One region of the Pseudomonas sp. Marseille-Q0931 genome, then DNA from elsewhere that is predicted to be linked to it. Evidence: predicted binding sites of a transcription regulator. Region 1 holds the regulator's gene; each other region holds the start of a gene.
What was found. The regulator FliA, encoded in region 1, starts transcription of late flagellar genes. The targets are predictions, from matches to a motif close to CTAAAGTTTNNNNNNNNNNNGCCGNTAA.
Positions count from the first base shown of each region.

Region 2: P3C50_RS05270 (methyl-accepting chemotaxis protein) is a predicted target of FliA. The motif match lies at 3,633-3,660, and genes of this name have one in related genera.
Region 3: motA (flagellar motor stator protein MotA) is a predicted target of FliA. The motif match lies at 4,483-4,510, and genes of this name have one in related genera.

Region 1 is NZ_CALNWT010000001.1:430,481-437,680, forward strand. Features, by position in the region: gene flhF (flagellar biosynthesis protein FlhF) at 1-1,212, shown strand, start outside; gene fleN (flagellar synthesis regulator FleN) at 1,326-2,156, shown strand; gene fliA (RNA polymerase sigma factor FliA) at 2,153-2,899, shown strand; gene P3C50_RS02180 (chemotaxis response regulator CheY) at 2,999-3,373, shown strand; gene P3C50_RS02185 (protein phosphatase CheZ) at 3,393-4,181, shown strand; gene P3C50_RS02190 (chemotaxis protein CheA) at 4,194-6,425, shown strand; gene P3C50_RS02195 (protein-glutamate methylesterase/protein-glutamine glutaminase) at 6,471-7,200, shown strand, end outside.
Region 2 is NZ_CALNWT010000001.1:1,090,775-1,097,974, reverse strand. Features, by position in the region: gene P3C50_RS05290 (DUF3429 domain-containing protein) at 1-136, shown strand, start outside; gene P3C50_RS05285 (AAA family ATPase) at 104-655, opposite strand; gene pnuC (nicotinamide riboside transporter PnuC) at 652-1,221, opposite strand; gene P3C50_RS05275 (hypothetical protein) at 1,272-1,886, opposite strand; gene P3C50_RS05270 (methyl-accepting chemotaxis protein) at 1,894-3,528, opposite strand; gene P3C50_RS05265 (undecaprenyl-diphosphate phosphatase) at 3,780-4,610, shown strand; gene P3C50_RS05260 (DUF1294 domain-containing protein) at 4,589-5,329, shown strand; gene P3C50_RS05255 (MmcQ/YjbR family DNA-binding protein) at 5,315-5,668, opposite strand; gene P3C50_RS05250 (AadA family aminoglycoside 3''-O-nucleotidyltransferase) at 5,680-6,468, opposite strand; gene P3C50_RS05245 (diguanylate cyclase) at 6,586-7,200, shown strand, end outside.
Region 3 is NZ_CALNWT010000002.1:80,604-87,803, forward strand. Features, by position in the region: gene queG (tRNA epoxyqueuosine(34) reductase QueG) at 1-9, shown strand, start outside; gene orn (oligoribonuclease) at 97-639, opposite strand; gene P3C50_RS06765 (class I SAM-dependent methyltransferase) at 656-1,465, opposite strand; gene rsgA (small ribosomal subunit biogenesis GTPase RsgA) at 1,559-2,590, shown strand; gene motB (flagellar motor protein MotB) at 2,584-3,573, opposite strand; gene motA (flagellar motor stator protein MotA) at 3,577-4,428, opposite strand; gene P3C50_RS06785 (HDOD domain-containing protein) at 4,548-6,071, shown strand; gene P3C50_RS06790 (rhodanese-like domain-containing protein) at 6,115-6,930, shown strand; gene asd (archaetidylserine decarboxylase) at 6,996-7,200, shown strand, end outside.

The DNA of each region.
Region 1 (7,200 bases):
GTCGCCGGTGGTGTCGAGCTGACGGCAGCGCTGGACTATCAGGCGCCGACGCCGGTGCGCCCGAACCCGGCGCTGGAAGCCGAGCTGCGCAAGACCCAGGCGCGCATCGCCAGTGCCCAGGCCGAGCTGACCACGCGTGCCGAGCAGGATGCCGGCAAGGACCGTCAACTGTTCGCCAATGAGTCGCTGCTGGCGCCCGAACTGCCGGCGACCCTGGTCAAGCCGCAGCGCCCGGTCGAAGCCGCTGTACCTGCTACGCCTGCGGTCGACCCGCGCGCACTGGAAGCCATGCGCTTCGAGCTGCACGGCTTGCGTGAGCTGATCGAAGTACAGCTGGGTTCCATCGCCTGGGGGCAGTTGCAGAATCGCCGCCCGCAGCAGGCCAATCTGTGGCGCCGCCTGCAGCGCATGGGGCTGTCTGCCGAGCTGTCGCAGGCGCTGCTGAGCAAGGTGGCCGGCGTTGCCGAGCCGCGTCAGGCCTGGCGTATGCTGCTGGCGCATCTGGCTCACGCGATCAGTACGCCCAAGGTCGAGCCGCTGGAAGAGGGCGGAGTGATCGCTCTGGTCGGTCCGGCCGGCATGGGCAAGACCACCACCCTGGCCAAGCTGGCCGCACGTTACGTGCTTAAGTACGGCTCGCAACAGGTCGCTCTGGTGAGCATGGACAGCTTCCGTATTGGCGCGCAGGAGCAGCTCAAGACCCTGGGGCGCATTCTCGGTGTGTCGGTGACTCAGGTCGATCCTGGTCAGTCTCTGCTGCAGGCGCTGGCGCCGCTGGCCAAGAAACGCGTGGTGCTGGTCGATACCGCTGGCCTGCCAGGCAACGATCCGGCGCTGCGTATGCAGCTGGAGAGCCTGGCCTCGGCACGCATCAAGGCGAAGAATTATCTGGTATTGGCCGCAACAAGTCAGAGCCAAGTGCTCAAGGCGGCCTACCATAGTTACAAGCGTTGTGGCCTTTCAGGCTGCATACTGACGAAGCTGGATGAAGCCGCGAGTCTGGGTGAGGTTTTAGGTCTGGCTATAGGCCAGCAACTGCCGGTAGCCTATGTGACGGACGGGCCGCGGATTCCGGATGACCTGCAAGTGCCGCGTAGCCATCAGTTGGTCAGCCGCGCAGTGGGGCTGCAGGCCGCCGAGGAGCCGAGTGAAGACGCCATGGCGCAGATGTTCGCCGGCCTCTATCACAATCCGGCCAAGCGAGCCGGCTGAAGCGGCGAGAATGTTGCACCCTCCCGCCACGTGGCGCGGGAGTGAACGGCCTCAACGGGTGTTTTCAACGGCCTGTAGGGCCAAGTCGAAGTTAGACAAGGTGTAGAAAGAACATGGCTATGCATCCCGTACAGGTGATTGCGGTTACTGGCGGCAAGGGTGGCGTCGGCAAGACCAATGTGTCGGTCAATCTGTCCATGGCCCTGGCCGATCTCGGCCGTCGGGTGATGCTGATGGACGCTGACCTGGGCCTGGCCAACGTCGACGTTCTGTTGGGACTCACGCCCAAGCGCACCCTGGCTGATGTCATCTCGGGTGAATGCGATCTGCGTGACGTCCTGCTGCAGGGGCCGGGCGGCATCCGCATCGTGCCGGCAGCGTCCGGCACACAGAGCATGGTCAGTCTCACGCCGATGCAGCATGCAGGCTTGATCCAGGCATTCAGTGACATCAGCGAAAATCTTGACGTGCTGGTGATCGACACCGCTGCCGGCATCGGCGATGCGGTCGTCAGCTTCGTGCGTGCTGCGCAGGAGATCCTCGTGGTGGTGTGCGATGAGCCCACCTCGATTACCGATGCCTACGCGCTGATCAAGCTGCTCAATCGCGATCACGGCATCAGTCGCTTCCGTGTATTGGCCAATATGGCCCATAGCCCGCAGGAAGGACGCAATCTCTTTGCTAAGCTGACCAAGGTGACGGATCGTTTCCTCGATGTCGCCCTGCAGTATGTCGGTGCCGTGCCCTACGATGAATGTGTGCGTAAGGCCGTGCAGAAGCAGCGCGCCGTTTATGAAGCCTTCCCTCGATCCAAGTGCGCCCTGGCGTTCAAGGCGATAGCTCAGAAGGTAGATACCTGGCCGTTACCGGCCAATCCTCGTGGTCATCTGGAGTTTTTCGTCGAGCGTCTGGTGCAACAACCGACCGCAGACTCGGCCGTATGACAGCAGCCTCTGGACTTCGTATGTACAACAAGGCTCAGGCGCAGGACTCCCAGCACCAGCTGATCGAGCGCTATGCGCCGCTGGTCAAGCGCATCGCCTACCACCTGCTGGCCCGCTTGCCGGCCAGCGTGCAGGTCGATGATCTTATCCAGGCCGGCATGATCGGCCTGCTCGAAGCCTCGCGCAAATACGACTCCAGCAAGGGCGCCAGTTTCGAGACCTTCGCGGGTATCCGTATCCGTGGCTCCATGCTCGACGAGGTGCGCAAGGGCGATTGGGCGCCGCGTTCGGTGCACCGCAACAGCCGTATGGTCAGCGATGCTATTCGTGTCGTTGAAGCAAGAACTGGGCGCGACGCTAAAGATCACGAGGTCGCGGCCGAACTCCAATTGAGTCTGGAGGATTACTACGGCATTCTTGGCGACACTTTGGGCAGCCGCCTGTTCAGCTTCGACGACCTGTTGCAGGACGGCGAGCATGGCGGGCTGCACGAAGACGCCGGACACACTCACCTCGAACCTTCGCGGGACCTCGAAGACGAACGCTTCCAGGCGGCCTTGGCCGATGCCATCGCCGGTTTGCCGGAGCGCGAACGTCTGGTGCTGGCGCTGTATTACGATGAAGAACTGAACTTGAAGGAAATCGGTGAAGTGCTGGGGGTTAGCGAGTCACGCGTGAGCCAGTTGCACAGCCAGTGCGCGGCGCGTCTGCGCTCGCGGCTGAGTGAATGGCGTGCTGGCTGAAGGCGGCGTACTCGCAGGCGCAAACGGTTTCACGATTAAAGGACGTAGTTGCAAGCGCAATACGTTTGGGACTGTACGGAGGTCGACTTGGACAAGAACATGAAAATCCTCATCGTTGACGATTTCTCGACGATGCGACGGATCATCAAGAACCTCTTGCGGGATTTGGGTTTCACCAACACCGCGGAAGCCGATGACGGCACCTCGGCACTGCCGATGCTGCAAAGCGGCAGTTTCGACTTTCTGGTGACCGACTGGAACATGCCCGGCATGACCGGCATCGACCTGCTGCGTGCCGTACGCGCCGACGAGCGCCTCAAGCACCTGCCGGTGCTGATGGTGACCGCTGAAGCCAAGCGCGATCAGATCATCGAGGCGGCCCAGGCCGGCGTGAACGGCTATGTAGTCAAACCCTTCACCGCTCAGGTGCTGAAGGAAAAGATCGAGAAGATCTTCGAGCGGGTCAACGGCTGATGCCGGCCGCGAGGGTGCTATGGAACACGATGACTCCACGCTGGGTGACCTTGAATCGTCCCTGAAAACCAATGCCCGTGAGCTGGTCGATAGCCTCGAAAAAGGTAACTTCGGCAACGCGGTGCAACTGATCAACGAGCTCAACAAGGTTCGTGATCGCGGGCTGTATCACGAGGTCGGCAAACTGACCCGTGAACTGCACAACGCCATTGTCAATTTTCAACTCGATCCGCGTATGCCGCATGCCCAGGAGCTGTCGCAGATTGCCGACGCTACCGAGCGGCTGAACTACGTCGTGACCATGACCGAGAAGGCTGCCAACCGGACCATGGATCTGGTCGAACAGAGCGCGCCGCTGGTCAATGATCTGAGCGATGAAGCGCAGAGCCTGAACGTCGAATGGGGCCGCTTTATGCGCCGTGAAATCGGTGCCGACGGTTTTCGCGAGCTGGCCAAGCGTGTCGAGCTGTTCCTCGCCCGCAGTGAGCGAGATGGCGCCAAGCTCTCAGGCCATCTCAACGACATTCTGCTGGCGCAGGACTACCAGGACCTTACCGGTCAGGTGATCAAGCGTGTCACCCAACTGGTGACCGAAGTGGAAAGCAACCTGCTCAAGCTGATGCTCATGGCCAGCCAGGTCGACCGTTTCGCCGGTATTCAGCACGACCACGAAGTGCTGCGCGCCGAACAGGAAAAATTAAAAGAACCATCGCGGGGTGAAGGTCCGCAGATTCATGCCGATAAGCGTGATGACGTTGCCTCCAGCCAGGACGATGTCGACGACCTGCTGTCCAGTCTAGGGTTCTAAGGAGCACACAATATGAGCTTCGGCGCCGATGAAGAGATCCTCCAGGATTTCCTGGTAGAGGCCGGCGAGATTCTCGAACAGTTGTCCGAACAGTTAGTCGAGCTGGAAAGCCGACCGGACGACATGAACCTGCTCAATGCCATCTTTCGCGGTTTCCATACCGTCAAGGGCGGAGCGGGCTTCCTCCAGCTCAACGAGCTGGTGGAGTGCTGCCATATCGCCGAAAACGTCTTCGACATCCTGCGCAAGGGTGAGCGTCGCGTCGATTCGGAGCTGATGGATGTAGTGCTCGAGGCTCTTGATGCAGTCAATGGCATGTTCGGCGAAGTGCGTGAGCGGCGTGAGCCGACGCCCGCGTCGCCGGAGCTGCTGGCGGCCCTGTCGCGCCTGGCCGAACCGGGTGGCGGCGAAGCGGCCCCTGAACCGGTGCAGCAGGCGCAGCCGCAACCCGAGCCCGAACCGGAGCCCCAGGCGGTTGCTGCGTCCGTTGCCTCGGGCGATATCACTGACAGCGAATTCGAGCAACTGCTCGACGCGCTGGGTGAGGCGCCGGCTGCCGCTCCAAGTGCGGAGAATGCCGCCGGTGATGAGATCACCGATGACGAGTTCGAATCGCTGCTCGACCAGTTGCACGGCAAAGGGCAGTTCTCCGGCATGGTCGAGACGCCTGCTGCGATCGCTGTCGTTGCCTCTGCGCCGGCTGCTGCCCCGGCAGGCGACGACATAACCGACGACGAATTCGAAGCGCTGCTCGATCAGTTGCATGGCAAGGGTCAGTTCTCTGACGCAGCCGAAGCCGCGGCGCCGGTTGCTGCGGCCGTTGCCGCTGCACCTGTTGCGGCCAGTGATGAGATCACCGACGACGAGTTCGAGTCGTTGCTCGATCAACTGCACGGCAAGGGCAAGTTCGTAGCGCCCAGCGAGCCGGCGCCGGCCCCGGTACCTGCGGCCAAACCGGCTGCGGCGCCCAAGGCCGCCGCACCCGCCAGCCCTGCACCTGCCAAGGCTGAGCCCGCTGCTGCCCGTGCCAGCGCCGCGCCTGCAGCTGCGGCCGAAAAGGCAACGGCGGCGAGCGAAGCGGAAACCACCGTGCGTGTCGATACCGCGCGCCTCGACGAGATCATGAACATGGTCGGCGAGCTGGTTCTGGTGCGTAACCGCCTGGTTCGCCTGGGGCTCAACAGCGGCGACGAGGCCATGTCCAAGGCCGTGTCGAACCTCGACGTGGTAACGGCTGACCTGCAGACCTCGGTGATGAAGACACGCATGCAGCCGATCAAGAAGGTCTTCGGCCGCTTCCCGCGCCTGGTACGCGACCTGGCGCGCAACCTGAAGAAGGAAATCAACCTCGAACTGGTGGGCGAGGAAACCGACCTCGACAAGAACCTGGTCGAGGCGCTGGCCGACCCGCTGGTGCACTTGGTGCGCAACGCCGTCGACCATGGCGTGGAAACCCCGGAAGAGCGCGAGAAGGCCGGCAAGGCGCGCGCTGGTCGCGTGGTGCTGTCCGCCGAGCAGGAAGGCGACCACATCCTCTTGTCGATCACCGATGACGGCAAGGGCATGGACGCCGACGTGCTGCGCGCCAAGGCCGTGGAGAAGGGCCTGCTGGACAAGGACGCGGCCGATCGCCTCAACGAGTTCGAGTGCTACAACCTGATCTTCGCCCCGGGTTTCTCGACCAAGACCGAGATTTCCGACGTGTCCGGCCGTGGTGTCGGCATGGATGTGGTCAAGACCAAGATTTCCCAGCTCAACGGCACGGTCAACGTGTTCTCGCAGAAGGGCCAGGGCTCGAAGATCATCATCAAGGTGCCGCTGACCCTGGCGATCATGCCGACGCTGATGGTGATGCTGGAGAACCAGGCATTCGCTTTCCCGCTGGTCAACGTCAACGAGATCTTCCACCTCGATCTGTCGCGCACCAACGTGGTCGACGGCCAGGAAGTGGTGATCGTGCGCGACAAGGCGCTGCCGCTGTTCTATCTCAAGCGCTGGCTGGTGCCGCAGGCCTTCCATGAAGGTCAGCGCGAAGGCCACGTGGTGATCCTCACGGTTGGCAGTCAACGCATCGGCTTTGTCGTCGATCAATTGGTCGGCCAGGAAGAAGTGGTAATCAAGCCACTGGGCAAGATGCTGCAAGGCACGCCCGGGATGTCTGGCGCCACGATCACCGGCGACGGACGCATCGCATTGATTCTCGACGTACCGAGCATGCTCAAGCGCTACGCTCGACGTTTCTGATGTTTCGCGGCGCGGGCCATTGCTTCGCGCCGTCTAGGAGTGTGTATGGCTGTTAAGGTTCTGGTGGTGGACGACTCCGGTTTCTTCCGCCGGCGCGTCTCGGAAATCCTGTCTGCTGACCCCAGCATTCAGGTCGTGGGCACGGCCACCAACGGGCGTGAAGCCATCGATCAGGCGTTGGCGCTCAAGCCGGACGTGATCACCATGGATTACGAGATGCCGATGATGGACGGCATCACCGCGGTGCGAAACATCATGCAGCGCTGTCCGACGCCGGTACTGATGTTCTCCTCGCTGACTCATGAAGGCGCGCGGGTGACCCTCGATGCGCTGGACGCCGGCGCAGTGGATTTCCTGCCGAAGAACTTCGAAGACATTTCGCGTAACCCCGAGAAGGTCAAGCAGATGCTCTGCGAGAAGGTGCACAGCATCGCGCGCAGCAACCGTCGTTTCAGCTCGGCTGCGGTGGCTCCGGCGCCGACTGCGGCCAGTCCGAGCGCGGCGCCGATTAGCCGTCCGGCCGTTTCGACACGACCTGCGGCACCGGCTCCCGCTCCCGCAGCTCCTGCACGTACTGGTGGTGCAGCGGTTTCGTCTGCGCCGAAGCGCAAGGCTTACAAGCTGGTGGCCATCGGCACCTCCACAGGTGGCCCGGTGGCGCTGCAGCGCGTACTGACCCAGTTGCCGGCCAATTTCCCGGCGCCGTTGGTGCTGATCCAGCACATGCCGGCCGCCTTCACCAAGGCCTTCGCCGAGCGTCTGGACAAGCTGTGCC
Region 2 (7,200 bases), 660 kb from region 1:
CGGTCTGTACCTGGCCGATATGCACGCAGTACGCGTCGGGCTGGCACCGCAATGGTATCCGGCACTACGCACGCCGTTGACGCTGGTGGTGTGCCTGAGCCTGCTAGTGGCCTGGGCCAGCGTGCTGGTCAGTTGAACCGAGCAGCGCTGCGACCTGCTCAAGCGCTGCCTCGCGCCGTTCGCGCCAACTGCCGGACAGCTCGCTGAAGGGCTGGTCGTGTTTCAGCAGCCAGTCCCGACAGGCCTGATGAAAAGTCTGGCGCTCAGCCAGTTGCGGCTGGCAGCGCTGGCCATCCTCGACCCAGGGCACGCCCGCTGGGTCGAGCAGCAGATGCTGATCGTAGTGACGTGCAAGCAGCTCGATTTCCAGCCAACCTGGGCAATTGCCGAACAGAAATTGGCTCCACAGCATGTTGCTCAACAGGTGCGTGTCGAGAATCAGCAGCGGGGGGCTGGCTGCTCGCGCGGCATCCTCCCAAGTCAATTGCCCGCGGGCGATCTCGGCGATATCGGCATAGCAGGTATCGCGCTGCTGCTCGTCGATGAAGTGGCGCACATATTCGCCGACCACCACGCCACCGAAGCGCGTCTGTATTTCTTCTGCCAGCCAGCTCTTGCCGCTGGACTCCGGCCCCGTCAGCACCAGTACTTTCATGATGCGTACTGCAGGGCCGGATCGCGGCGCCAGCTCAGCCAGCCGCTGACGGCCAGGGCGGTGAAGGCGGCGTAGAGAGCAGCGGTGAGATACAGCTCGCTATACAGGAAGAACGCCACGTAGCAGAGGTCCACGACCACCCAAAGCAGCCAGCATTGCAGGCGTTTTTGCGCCATCCATAACTGCGCGACCAGGCTGAAGGCGGTCAGTGCCGAATCCAGCCAGGGCGAGCTGGCGTCTGTGTAGGTGGCCATCAGATAGCCGAGCAGCCAGGCGCCGAGCGCGCCGATCAGCAGGCCGGCGGCAACTGCGGGGAGTCCCAGGCGGCTGACCTTGCGCCCATCATGACGCTCACCGCCTCGGGTCCATTGCCACCAGCCGTAGAGCTGCAGTGCAGCGAACAGCAACTGCAGAAGCAGGTTGGAATACAGCCGCCAGTCGTAGAACAGCCAGGCGTAGAGCAGCACCATGACCAGGCCGATGGGCCAGCACCAGGGGTTCTGCCGGACGGTTAGCCAGACCGCGACGATGCCGAGCCCGGCAGCAATGAGTTCGAGCCAGGACATGCGGCGTCCTCAAGCGGGGAAAGGGTAGCGATTGTACTGATGTGGAGGGCTCAGCACACCAGGCTGTCGGCCTGCCGGTAGAGCATCAGCAGCTTGCGCGTGATGGTCTGCTGGATGTCGTCGCGTTCGAAGCTCGACAATCGTTCCAGACGCGCCAGTTGCAGGCGGTGCAGGTGAATGTAGGGCATTTGCTGGTCGAACTCGCGCAGATCGCCCTTCATCAGCACGGGTAGGAACAGATCGCCGATTTTCTTCTGGTTGCTGATGATCTGCGCCAGTGCCGGTTTGAATGGCATGGTCTTGGGCGCCGGCCCGCCATCCCTGATCTGGGTGCTGAGCAACAGCCCGGGTTTGCCCAGCACCTTGCCCGGCAGCACGCACAGGCCCGTCTTGCGAATGGCCTGGCTGTCGATGCCGTGCAGGGTGTCGTGGAACGCATAAGGGTTAGGCAGCACCACCATCTTGCGCCCGAGATCGCTGGGGAAATGCAAGCTGTAGTTGGTGTACAGCTGCCCCACCGACTCGGAATAGACGCACAGGCGGTTCTCGAACAGCTTGATGAAGCGCTCGGCCAGTTCGCGGCGGGCCATGCTGTCCAGGTCCCAGACCAGGTCCTGGTTCTGCGGCCGACTGAAATCGACCTCCTGATGTTGCATGCTGCTCATGCCTGCCTCATACACGGAATTGCCCGAGCAGGCGGTTGAGCTGGTCGGCCAGTTGCTTGAGGTGCTGACTGGCCGCACTCGACTGTTCGGCGGCTTCGGCTGTGTTGTGAGCCAGCGCCGCCGTCTGCGTGACGTTCTGGTTGATGTCTTCCACCACGTGCGACTGCTCCAGAGTGGCACTGGCGATCGAGGCGTTGAGCCCGGTCAGGTTGCGCAGCGACTGGGCGATCTGGGCAAGGCTTTCACCGGCCTGGCTGGCCTGTTCCACGGTCAACTGGGAAGCGCGGCTGCTGTCATGGATCACCTTGACCGCGGCCTCCGAGTTGCCTTGCAGGCGTTCGATCATGCCCTGGATTTCGGCCGTGGACTGCTGGGTACGTTGCGCCAGCAGCCGCACCTCATCGGCGACTACGGCGAACCCGCGGCCCTGTTCGCCTGCGCGTGCCGCCTCGATGGCGGCGTTGAGGGCAAGCAAGTTGGTCTGCTCGGCGATGGATCGGATCACTTCCAGTACGCTGCCGATCTGCGTGCTCTCGCTGGCCAGCGACTGGATCACCTCGACGGCCTTGTCGATGGTGCCCGAGAGCTGGTCGATCTGGCGCAGGCTCGCTTCGATGTTCCGCTGCCCCTGGCTGGCCTGTTCCTCGGCCGTGTGCATTTCACCGGAGGCGTGTTCGGCGTTCTTCGCTACGTCCTGCACGCCGTAGGTCACCTGGTTGACAGCGGTAGCCACCAGTTCCATCTGCTGCGCCTGCTGCTGGCTGTGGCGCTGCGCCTCACTGGAAATATCGCCGAGGCTGCGTGCGGCCTGGTCCAGCGAACCTGCCGAGTCGAGCATCTGCCGGATGACGTGGCGCAACTTGTCGGTAAAGGCATTGAAATAGGTTGCCAGCGAGGTGAGCTCGTCGCGGCCGTGGGTGTCGAGGTTGCGGGTCAAATCGCCTTCCCCGCTGGCGATGTTGGCCATTGCCTCAACCGCAGCTTGTAGCGGCCGCACGATGCTGCGGGTGATCAGCACCACCAGAGCGGCGAGGAGGAGGGCGATCAGCAGGCCGATGCTCATGGCCTTCAACGCCTGGGTCCTGAATTCCGCCTGCACGTCGTCGACATATACGCCGGAGCCGATGATCCAGCCCCAGGGCTGGAACAGCTCAACGTAGGAAATCTTCGGGACGGGGTCGCTGGCGCCTGGCTTCGGCCAGCGGTAGTCGACCTGGCCGGCGCCCTGGCTGCGGGTGATGGCGACCATCTCGTTGAACAGTGCCTTGCCGTCAGGGTCCTTGAAGCCGGAAAGGTTCTGGCCCTCGAGCTTGGCATTCATCGGGTGCATGAGCATGACCGGGGTCTGGTCGTTGATCCAGAAGTACTCCTGGCCGTCGTAGCGCAAGCCGCGTATCACTTCCATGGCCTGTTTCTGCGCTTCTTCTCGGCTAAGGCTGCCGGCACTTTCCAGACCATGGAAGTGCTTGAGGATGCCGGCAGCGCTCTGCACCACATGTTCGGTCTTTTCCGATTTGCCGAAATACAGGTCGGTGTGGATCTGGCGCAGCATGTAGGCGCCCTGCAGGACCAGGGTCAGGATGGCCAGTGCCAGGATCAGCCACAGGCGGCGGCTGATGGGAAGGCTGCGTAAGCTGTTCATGGACGAATACCTGATTGTTGTAATTGTCGGCTTCAGGGCAACTCAAGAGTGCGCGAGGCAATACTGTCACATCGCCGCATTATTCACTCTAGTTGTCTGATAGCATTTCGGCCGTTCGGTACAGAACCTGAGCAAGCACCGAGCTAGACCTACGCGAGGAACCTCCGCGGCGGGTTTGTGTCCCACGGCGGGATCTATGTTCCACGTTCTAGTTTTACGCGCAGGTGAGTCGCCGCGCTTTGGGGGATTTGATGGATATCTGGGCGGCCTTTCAGGCCCTGATTCTGGGCATCGTGGAAGGCCTGACCGAGTTCTTGCCGATTTCCAGCACCGGGCATCTGATCGTGGTGGGTGATCTGCTTGGCTTCAACGGCGAAACCGCGACAGCGTTCAAGATCATCATCCAGCTCGGCGCCATTCTGGCGGTCATATGGGAGTTCCGGGCGAAGGTGCTGGCAGTGGTGGTCGGCTTACCCAGTGACCCGAAGGCCCAACGCTTCAGCTTCAATCTGTTTCTGGCGTTCATTCCGGCGGTCATCTTCGGTCTGGCCTTCGCCGACCTGATCGAGCACTGGCTGTTCAATCCGATCACCGTCGCCATGGCGCTGATCATTGGCGGCATCATCATGCTCTGGGCGGAGAAGCGTGATCACAAGATCCAGGCCGACACGGTCGACGACATGAACTGGAAACTGGCTTTGAAGGTGGGCTTCGCCCAGTGCCTGGCGCTGATTCCGGGCACATCGCGCTCGGGTGCGACCATCATTGGCGGTCTGGTATTCGGTCTGTCGCGCAAGGCCGCGACCGAGTTTTCGTTCTTCCTGGCCATGCCGACCATGGTCGCAGCCACGGTCTATTCGTTGTTCAAGTACCGCGACATTCTGCAGATGAGCGACCTGCCGATTTTCGCCATCGGCTTCGTCAGCACCTTTATCGTGGCGATGATCACCGTGCGTGCACTGCTCAAGTTCATTACCAGCCACAGTTATGCGGTGTTCGCCTGGTATCGCATCGCTTTTGGCCTGGTGATTCTCGCTACCTGGCAGCTGCACCTGATCGACTGGAGCACGGCGCAGCCGTAATCGGCAACGAGCGCAAGGGGCGCCTGAAAAGCTGGGACGACGCCAAGGGCTTCGGTTTCATTCAGCCGGAAAACGGCGGGGCAGAGGTTTTCGCGCATATCTCGGTGATGCGTGGCGACCGGCGCCCGCAGCCGGGGGATGACGTACTGTTCATCGAAGGGCGCGACCCGCGTGGCCGGCCGCGCGCCGAACACCTGCGCCTGACCGGCGAGTTGAGCCTCGACCGCCAGGCGATCCGGCGCACGCCGAAAAGTCCCAGCCCGGCCGCTTCGGTAGCGCGAAAGACGTCCGCCAGATCCGCGCACAAGGCAGTGGCTAAGGGTTCTATCCAGAACTTCTCCGGCAAAGCGGTGATGCTCGCTTTGCTGTGCGCCTTGCCACTGCTGGGCGCACTGCAGCTATCAGGCAAGGGCCTCGGGTGGATATTGCCGCTTTATCTGCTGGCCAGTCTGCTGAGCTTCGTGCAGTACTGGCTGGACAAACGCAGCGCCCAAAACGGTGGCCGCCGCACAGCGGAAAACACCTTGCATCTGGTGGAGCTGGCCGGTGGTTGGCCGGGCGCTCTGATTGCCCAACAGGCCTTCAGGCACAAGACACGCAAGGCGTCCTATCAGACGGTTTTCTGGCTGATCGTCGCTGCACATCAGATATTCTGGATCGACCTGCTGTTGCTCGATGGCGCCTACATCGCCCGCCACATCCCCTTATTCGTCCAGTAGCAGGCCGGGTCGCAGGCGTTTGGGCAGCCTGCGTACCACCAGTTGATGCGAGCGAGTCAGCAACTGGCGCAGCTCGTCGTCGCCCAGCGGCAACTGCCGGGCGCTCATGCTGATCCAGCGAGCGCGGGCCAGATAGGGCGCAGGGCGCACGCCCGGGCGGTCGACATAGCCAAGAAACAGATCGTCATCGACCTTGAAGGCCAGGTCTTCGCCGAGGAAGTCGAGGATGGCGAACATCTTGTTGCCCGCCACCGAGAACACCCGGTTGCTGCCCCACTTGAGGTCTTCGCGAGCGCCGGGCAGGGCGAGACAGAATGCGGCGATCTGGTCGGCTGTCATTGGCTTCTCCATCATGAGCAAGTCCGTCGACTGGGCGACTGACGGTGCAGCCGTTCGATTTGGCGCCGCGCATAACCGACGAAGTCGGCCAGTGCCTGCGGTCGCTGGGCCAGGTCATCCCGCGCCTGCCCCAGATAAACGTCTCGCGCAGTTTCCAGCAGCGGCCGGTGTGCCTGGGGTAAGCGCTCGAGCAGCCAGTTGGCGGCAACGTCCTTGGCGGCGATCTCGCCGCTGCTCAGCGTCAGCCAGATGCGCGCCAGGGCCAGTATCACGTTGCACTCATCGCCCAGCCAGTCGTCCGGCCCGTTCCATTGCGCTGCGGTGTCGTGCAGTGCGCGAAACATGTCCGCCTCGGGCACCGGTTCGAACAGTTCGGCAGCCGGTGGGCCGAGCAGGCTGATACCGTGCAGGCGCACCTGGCTCAGGAGGATGGCCAGGTCATGATCGGCCATGGCGGGCTCAAAGCGACCCGCCTGCAGATCGTCGCGCAGCCATTCGCCGAACTGCAGTTCGCGCATCGGTCGGTAGCGCCAGGGGCGCACGGCGTCATGTACCAGTACCGTCACCTCCAGAGGGCGCAGGTAAACGGTGGCCGGCCAGGCCGACAACCGCAGCAGGTCCGTCATCAGGGCCTGGCGCGTCTCGTCGCTCAGCGACGTGCTGACGGTGACCAGCAGGTCGATATCGCTTCCTGGCCTTAGGCCGCCAGCGACAGCGGAGCCGAACAGGTGCACGGCCAATAGCGTATCGCCCAGGTGGTGGCGCAGGAGGGCGAGGGCGTTGATGGTCTGTGAGTGCATGATATTGGCACCATGGATCGCGACTTGGTTGTCGCTGTTCGGCCATTGTCTTGTAGACTCTGGCTCCCTGTCATCGCCTGAGCTGGGGCTCGTCCGCGTCCCAGCCGATACCTTTCCATGAATCGCCATCGCCGCTTCCGGTTCTATTTCTGGCTCATGCTGGGCTTGTTGCTGCTCCCGCTGCAGGCAGGGGCCGCGGCTGGCTCTATCGACGCTGCGCAGCTGGAGCAGGATCCCGTATCACTGACCGCTCATGTGGCAATGCTGGAAGATTCTACTCGCACCCTGACTTTCGAGGTCGTTAGCTCTGTCGATATGGCTGAGCACTTTCATCATCAGCCGGTCGACAGCGCCTCGTTTGCGCTGGGCTTTACCCATTCGGCCTACTGGTTTCGTCTTGAAGTCGGCAACTCCAGCGACCAGTCGCTGACGCGCCTGTTGGCGGTCGACAACCCGCGTATCTCCCTGGTCGATGCCTACGTACCGGACGGGCAGGGTGGCTATCGGGCCTGGTTCACCGGGGCTGATCGCCCGCAGAGCGGCAAGGCCTACGACAATCGCAACTTCGTCTTCCCGCTGCACCTGTCGGCGCACTCGCAGCAGGTGGTGTACCTGCGGGTCGAGTCGAGCATCGGTCTACTGGTGCCGTTGCAGCTCTGGTCGGCGCAGGCGTTCCATGCCTACGAGCGCGAAGACTACATGGCGCGAGCCGGTTATATGGGCATCGCCGTT
Region 3 (7,200 bases), on a different contig from region 1:
CCCGGATGAAATCCGGGAGTAGCGCCGCCCGTTTCCCCGAATTGCATCCGGGCTAAAGTTCTCGCACGGCACGCGCGGCTCACCGGGGTGGCTGATTTACACCTTGAGAAAATGCTCGCGATAGTGGCGCAGTTCGGCGATGGATTCGCGGATATCGTCCAGCGCCTGGTGCGTGGCGGTTTTCTGAAAGCTGTCCTTGACCTCCGGCGCCCACATGCCGGCGAGGATCTTCAGGGTCGAGACGTCCAGATAGCGGTAGTGGAAGTAGGCTTCCAGCGCCGGCATGTACTTGTAGAGGAAGCGGCGATCCTGGCCGATGCTGTTGCCGCAGATCGGCGACTTGCCCTTCGGCACCCACTGTTCGAGAAAGGCGATGGTCTGCGCCTCGGCCGCCGCCGTATCGATCTGGCTCTCGCGTACGCGCTGGGTCAGGCCGCTCTGGCCATGGGTGCGGGTGTTCCATTCGTCCATGCCGGCCAGAGCCTCGTCACTCTGGTGAATGGCGATCACCGGCCCTTCGGCCAGCACGTTCAGCTCGCTGTCGGTGACGATGGTGGCCATCTCGATGATCACGTCGCGCTCCGGCTCCAGGCCGGTCATTTCCAGATCGATCCAGATCAGGTTATCGGGGTTTTGCATGGTTAGGCTCCTTGGCTCAGGTGCCAATTCTAGCGGATATCGGCGCGTCCTTGATCTGCCAGACCAGCAGCGCGGTCTGTCGCCCCTCGTTGATCGCCAGCAGCCGTTCAGCCGGCACGCCGGGAATCTCGAAGGTATTGCTGATCAGCCAGCTACCGGCGCGCATTTCGGCTTGCGCCTTGGCCCACAGGCGAGGCATTGGCGCTGGCGACAAAAAACAGTAGACCACGTCGAAATCACCCAGCGTGGTTTGCCACAGACTGCGATAGTGGACATGGCAATTCTCCTGAAACAGGCAACGCAGCCAGGCAAGAAGGAAGAGCAGCGGCGCCGTTTCGACGCCAACGAAGTGCCCACGGGGAAACTGCCGGGCCAACTGCAGCAACGTCCCTGCCGTACCACAACCAAGGTCGACGAAACGCAGCGTCGGCTCCAGCTCGCTCAAGCACTGCTGCAGACGTTGCTGCGCCTTGCGCCCACTCAAGTAGAGCGGCACCTGCTCACGCAGGCTGTTCCAGTTGACCAGCAGTAACAGCACGAAGCCCAGCAGGAAAAGCCAGGCTGGCAAGTCGGCGCGCTGCACCAGTAACAGTGTCGGCAGGAACGCCAGGTTGATCCACAACCACCAGCGCGACAATCCCAGGCGCCAGCCTATGGCAGCGGCCAGCACGCCCTGCAGCAGAGCGACGGAAAACAGCGACATGCGCCAGGGCAGCAGCGCCAGCAGATACACCAGCACCACCACCAGCGCCACGGCCAGGCTTTGCGCCAGGAGCGCGCGCAACACAGGCAGCCGCAGCACCGTTCTTTTCCCGCCAGTCGTCATTCCCTGCCCCCCCCCGCTTCGGCAGCCGAATGACCACCGAGCGCTCATGCTAAACTCGCCGCGATCAACACTCCACCACACCCCGGATGATTCATGGCCAAACGCCAACTCAACCGCCGCCAGAGCTGGCGCATCGAAAAGATTCAAGGCGAGCGCGCCGCCCGCGCGGCCAAGCGTGAATCGCGAGCCGTGGAGGCGCTGGAAGGCGGCGACCTGGGCCCGGAGCAGACCGGCCTGGTGATCGCTCACTTTGGCGTACAGGTGGAAATCGAGGGTTTACAGGGCGAACTGGCCGGCCAGGTGTTTCGCTGCCACCTGCGCGCCAACCTGCCGGCACTGGTCACCGGCGATCAGGTGGTCTGGCGCCCCGGCAACCAAGGCGACGGCGTGATCGTCGCGCAACTGCCGAGAAACAGCGAACTATGCCGCCCCGATATGCGTGGCCAACTCAAGCCGGTGGCGGCCAACGTCGACCAGATCGTCATCGTCTTCGCCCCCTTGCCCGAACCCCACGCCAACCTGATCGACCGCTATCTGGTGGCCGCCGAGCATGCCGGCATCCGCCCATTGCTGCTGCTGAACAAGGCCGACCTGATCGATGAACAGAATCAGGTGGCGCTGGACGCCCTGCTCAAGGTCTATCGTCAGCTGGAGTATCCGCTGCTGGAAGTCTCGGCCCATCAGGGCGACGGCATGGAACAACTGAAAAAGCGCCTGGACGGCCACGTCAGCGTTTTCGTTGGCCAGTCGGGGGTGGGCAAGTCATCGCTGGTCAACGGCCTACTGCCCGGCGTCGACACCCGCGTCGGCGCCCTGTCGGAGCTGACCGGCAAGGGCACCCACACCACCACCACCGCACGGCTGTTCCACTTTCCCGGTGGCGGTCAACTGATCGACTCCCCCGGTATTCGCGAATTCGGCCTCGGCCATGTCAGTCGCGACGACGTGGAGGCCGGCTTCATCGAGTTCCACGACCTGCTCGGCCGCTGCCGTTTTCGTGACTGCAAGCACGACCGCGAGCCGGGCTGCGCATTGTTGCAGGCTCTGGAAGACGGTCGCGTACAGCCGCAGCGCATGGCCAGCTACCGGCACATCCTCGCCAGCCTGCCGCAGGACGATTACTGATTGTTCAGTTGATCGAACTGCAGCGCGCCTTCCTCGAAAATATTCAGGCGCTCGCGCAGCTGCTCCGGCGCTAGCGGCTCGCTAGTCGCCCCTGCGGGGGCAGGCGTTTCACTCTCGCTGGACTCGACACCCTGCTCGCCTTCGATGGCGCGCTGCGCCTTCTTGGTCAGCACAACGATATCGATGCGTCGATTGACCGGATTGAAGGGGTCTTCACGATCGAACAGCGCCGACGATGCATAGCCGACAACGCGCGCCACTTGATCATCGGAATACCCGCCGGCCACCAGCGCCCGCCTTGCAGCGTTGGCGCGATTGGATGACAACTCCCAGTTGCCGAAATCGCCGCGCCCAGCGAAAGGCTTGGCATCGGTATGGCCGCTGATGCTGATTTTGTTCGGCACGGCGCGGATGGTGTCGGCCATGGCCAGCAGAATGTCTTCGAAATAAGGCTGAAGGTTGGCACTGCCGAGGGCGAACATCGGCCGGTTCTCGGCATCCATGATCTGGATGCGCAGGCCATCCTGGGTGATCTCGAACAGAATCTGATCCTTGAAGCGCTGCAGTTCAGGGTTTTCCTCGACCTTGTTCTGCAGCTCCTGCAACAGCAGCTCCAGGCGCTCCTGCTCCATCTTCTCGGCCAGGGTTTCGATCTGATCGGTGCTGATGCCCGTCTCGTCCGGCTGGCTCTCCGGCGTATCGGTTACATCCGGGTTGAGCGTGCGCTCCGGCGCCGGCGTGGGCGTACCGCCGAGGTCGATGGCGTAGGGGCTGGCGCTTTCGGTAAAGCCGATGGGGTCCTGGAAGTAACCGGAGATCGCGCGCTTCTGCTCCGGCGTGGCCGACGACATCAGCCACATCACCAGGAAGAACGCCATCATGGCGGTGGCGAAGTCGGCGAAGGCGATCTTCCAGGCGCCGCCATGGTGCCCGCCTGCGGTCTTCTTGACCCGCTTGACGATGATGGGTTGGTTATTTTCCATGGCTTAGCTGCCGCGCATGGCCTGCTCGAGCTCGCTGAAGCTCGGGCGATGCGCCGGGAACAGCACCTTGCGCCCGAACTCGACAGCCAGCGTCGGCGGCATGCCGGAAGCGGACGCGACCAGGGTTGCCTTGATGGCTTCGTAGAGGTTCAGCTCTTCCTTGGCGTCATGTTCCAAGGCGTTGGACAGCGGGCCGAAGAAGCCATATGACGCAAGAATGCCGAGGAAGGTACCGACCAGCGCCGTACCGACCTTCTCACCGATCTGCGCGTTGTCCGCCTCAGCCAGAATCGACATGGTGATCACGATGCCCAGTACCGCGGCGACGATACCCATGGCCGGCATGCCGTCGGCAACTTTGGCTACCGCGTGCGCCGGGTGCTCCACTTCCTCCTTGAGACTGGCCAGCTCCATGTCGAACAACCCTTCGAGTTCGTGCGGGGCCATGTTGCCGGACGACATGATGCGCAGGTAGTCGCAGATGAACGCCGTCATGCGCGCATCCTTGAGCACTCCGGGGTACTTGCTGAAGATCGGGCTGGCGTTGGGGTCCTCGACGTCGGCCTCGATGGCCATCATGCCCTCGCGACGACTCTTGTTGAGGATCTCGTACAGCAGCTTGAGCACTTCCAGATAGTAGGCATGGGTGAAGCGGCTGCCGAACATGCTCAGCGACTTCTTGAACACGGTCATGAACATGCTGCCCGGGTTGGCCTGCAGGAATGCCCCCAGCGCCGCGCCGCCAATGATCAGAACCTCGAAGGGGTGAACCAGCGCCATCAGCTTACCGCCCGAGAGCACGAAACCGCCGAATACGCAGCCGAAAACGACAATGATGCCTATGATTTTTGCCATGAAAGAAACGCTTGCAGAGCCTAGAGGATGGGCTATTAAAAACAGCCCTTCTAATTATCGGAACTTATACGCCAGACTATAGCCAGTTATGGTCAAAAGCCAGTTCGACTCGAGCCAATATGTCGACGCCAAAGTCCCTGCCACGCACTCTAGACGCCTGGGTACAGCATCTGGGCAAGTTGCCGCTGCCAATCGAGCAGCAGCAGCACTTGCGCCTGCGTCGCATCCTGGGTGACAGCCGCAAAACCTGGCGCGAAATCGCCGAGACCATCGAGCTGAGCCCATCCTTCGCCCTGCAGGTCCTGCGCGAAGCCAACCAGTCGGGCAACAGCCTCAGCGATCCGGCCGAAAGCGTCGAAACGGCCCTGTCACGCCTGGGCCTGAGCCGCTGCGAGGCGCTACTCAACCAGGCGCCAGCGCTGCCCGAGGGCGAGATTCCCCAGGCGTTTCGCCAAATCCTGCTGATCAGCCAGCACGCCAGCCAGCAGGCCCGCGGGCTGTTCGGCGCTCGTTTGGCACGGCTGTGGAACGAACTGCATGGCTGCAGCCTGCTGTTTCTCGCACCGATCTGGCCGCTGCTGTGCGCCCACCCGCAATTGCTCGAAGCCTGGGAACAGCGGGTGCTGCTCAAAGGCGAACGACCGGCTGCTGTGGAAAAGGACCTGCTGGGCGTCAGCCTGATCCAGCTATGCCTCAAGCTGGCCGAGCGCTGGCGCCTGCCGGAGTGGATAGTGCGCGGCTATCGCCTGCTGGAGCGTGACCGCCGCCAGTTGGTCAAGGCGTTGCATATCGCCCGCGATAACGAGCATCCGCTGCATCAGCAACAAATGCTCGACGAAGATACGTACCTACGTCACTGGCTCACCCAACCGAGCAATTGCGTGCTGCTGGCCAACGGCCTGGCGGTGTCGGCCCACCATGCCTGGGATACCGCGCACAGCCTGCGCTGGCAGCGTCTTACCGGGCTGTACCTGCAGATTCCCTTGAGCGAGCTGCAGCAGGAAGTGCATCAACATGCCGTCAGCAGCGCCCGCCTGATCCATGACGCCGCGCTCTGGCATCCGGCACAGACATTGATCTGGCCGTGGGACGCCCATCGCCTGAAGCCGGCGGTCACCGCCGCGCCACCGCCCAAGCGTGACGACCTTGCCGCCTGGCGGCAGCATTGCGCGCGCCTGCTGGCCGAGCCCAGCAGCTTCGCCAATGTGCCGCAGTTGACTGCATGCGCCCGCGACGCGTTGCAAGCCTGCGGCCTGAAGCGCGTTCTGCTGATGCTCGCCGATCGTCATCACACTCGCCTGCAGACCCAGCAACACGCGGGCCTCGATGCCAGCGCGGCGAGCCTCAGCCTTGATCCGGCACAAAGCCAGGTCCTGAAACGCCTGCTCAGCGAGCCGGGCCAGCTGCGTATGACCCCTAGCAACATCGCGCAGTTTTCTGCCCTGCTGCCGGGCAACCTCAAGGCCCTGTTCCCCAGCGAACATCTGCTGCTGCGCTCTCTCGCCAGCAATGGTCGAGTGGTGATGCTGATCGTGGCCGACCAGGGCGGCCAGCCGCTCAATGACGTCAGCCTGCAGGCCTTCGCCAAGACCGTGCAGTGCATCGAGCGCGCGCTGGGCTGCTTTTCCAGACGCGGACGCTGAAGAGTCCGCTACAATCGACCTCTTTTCATACGAGGAGGCCGTGATGTCCGCCTTCGACAATCTACCTCTGGTGATCGAACCGGCCGAGCTGGCCGAGCGCCTGGACGCGGCCGACCTGATCCTGCTCGACCTCAGCAGTGCAGCGCGTTACGCCGCCGGCCACATTCCGGGCGCGCGCTGGGTGGATGCCAAGCGTACGCAGTTGGGCCAGCCGCCCGCTCCCGGCCTGCTACCCGCACGCGCGCAACTCGAAGCACTGTTCGCCGATATCGGCCACCGGGCAGAGGCCACCTACGTGGTCTACGACGACGAGGGCGGCCCCTGGGCCGGCCGCTTCATCTGGCTGCTCGATGTGATCGGCCATCAGCATTACCACTTCCTCAACGGCGGCCTGCAGGCCTGGATCGGCGACGGACTCGAGCTGAGCCAGGACGTGCCCGCCGTGGCCCGCAGCGAAGTGACGCTGACCCTGAGCGACGCCCCTACCGCCACCCGCGACTACCTGCAATCACGCCTGAATTCGGCCGACCTGGCCATCTGGGACGTGCGCGGCGCGGACGAATATCGCGGCGAGAAGCTGAGTTCGGCACGTGGCGGGCACATCCCCGGCGCCACCCATTTCGAATGGACTGCAGGCATGGACCCACAGCGCGGCATGCGCATTCGCACGGACATCGCCGAAGTTCTGCAGGGCCTGGGCATCACACCGGACAAGGAAGTGATCACTCACTGCCAGACTCATCGCCGCTCCGGCTTCAGTTACGTGGTGGCTAAGGCGCTCGGATACCCGCGCGTGAAAGCCTACGCTGGCTCCTGGTCCGAATGGGGCAACCTGCCCGATACGCCCATCGAACGCTGAGCCCGCAAACCTTCAATTGCACCCTGCGCCGGCCACAGCGTAGGCAGGAACCTCAAGGAAACACGATGAAACAACGTCTCTTTATCCTCAGCCAGTACCTGCTGCCTCATCACCTGCTGTCGCGCCTGATCGGCTGCGTTGCCGAGTGCCGCATCGGCTGGCTCAAGAATCCGCTGATCTCGTGGTTCGCCAAGCAGTACGAGGTCAATATGAGCGAAGCGCAGAACGAAGACCTGCGGGCCTTCGAGCACTTCAACGCTTTCTTCACCC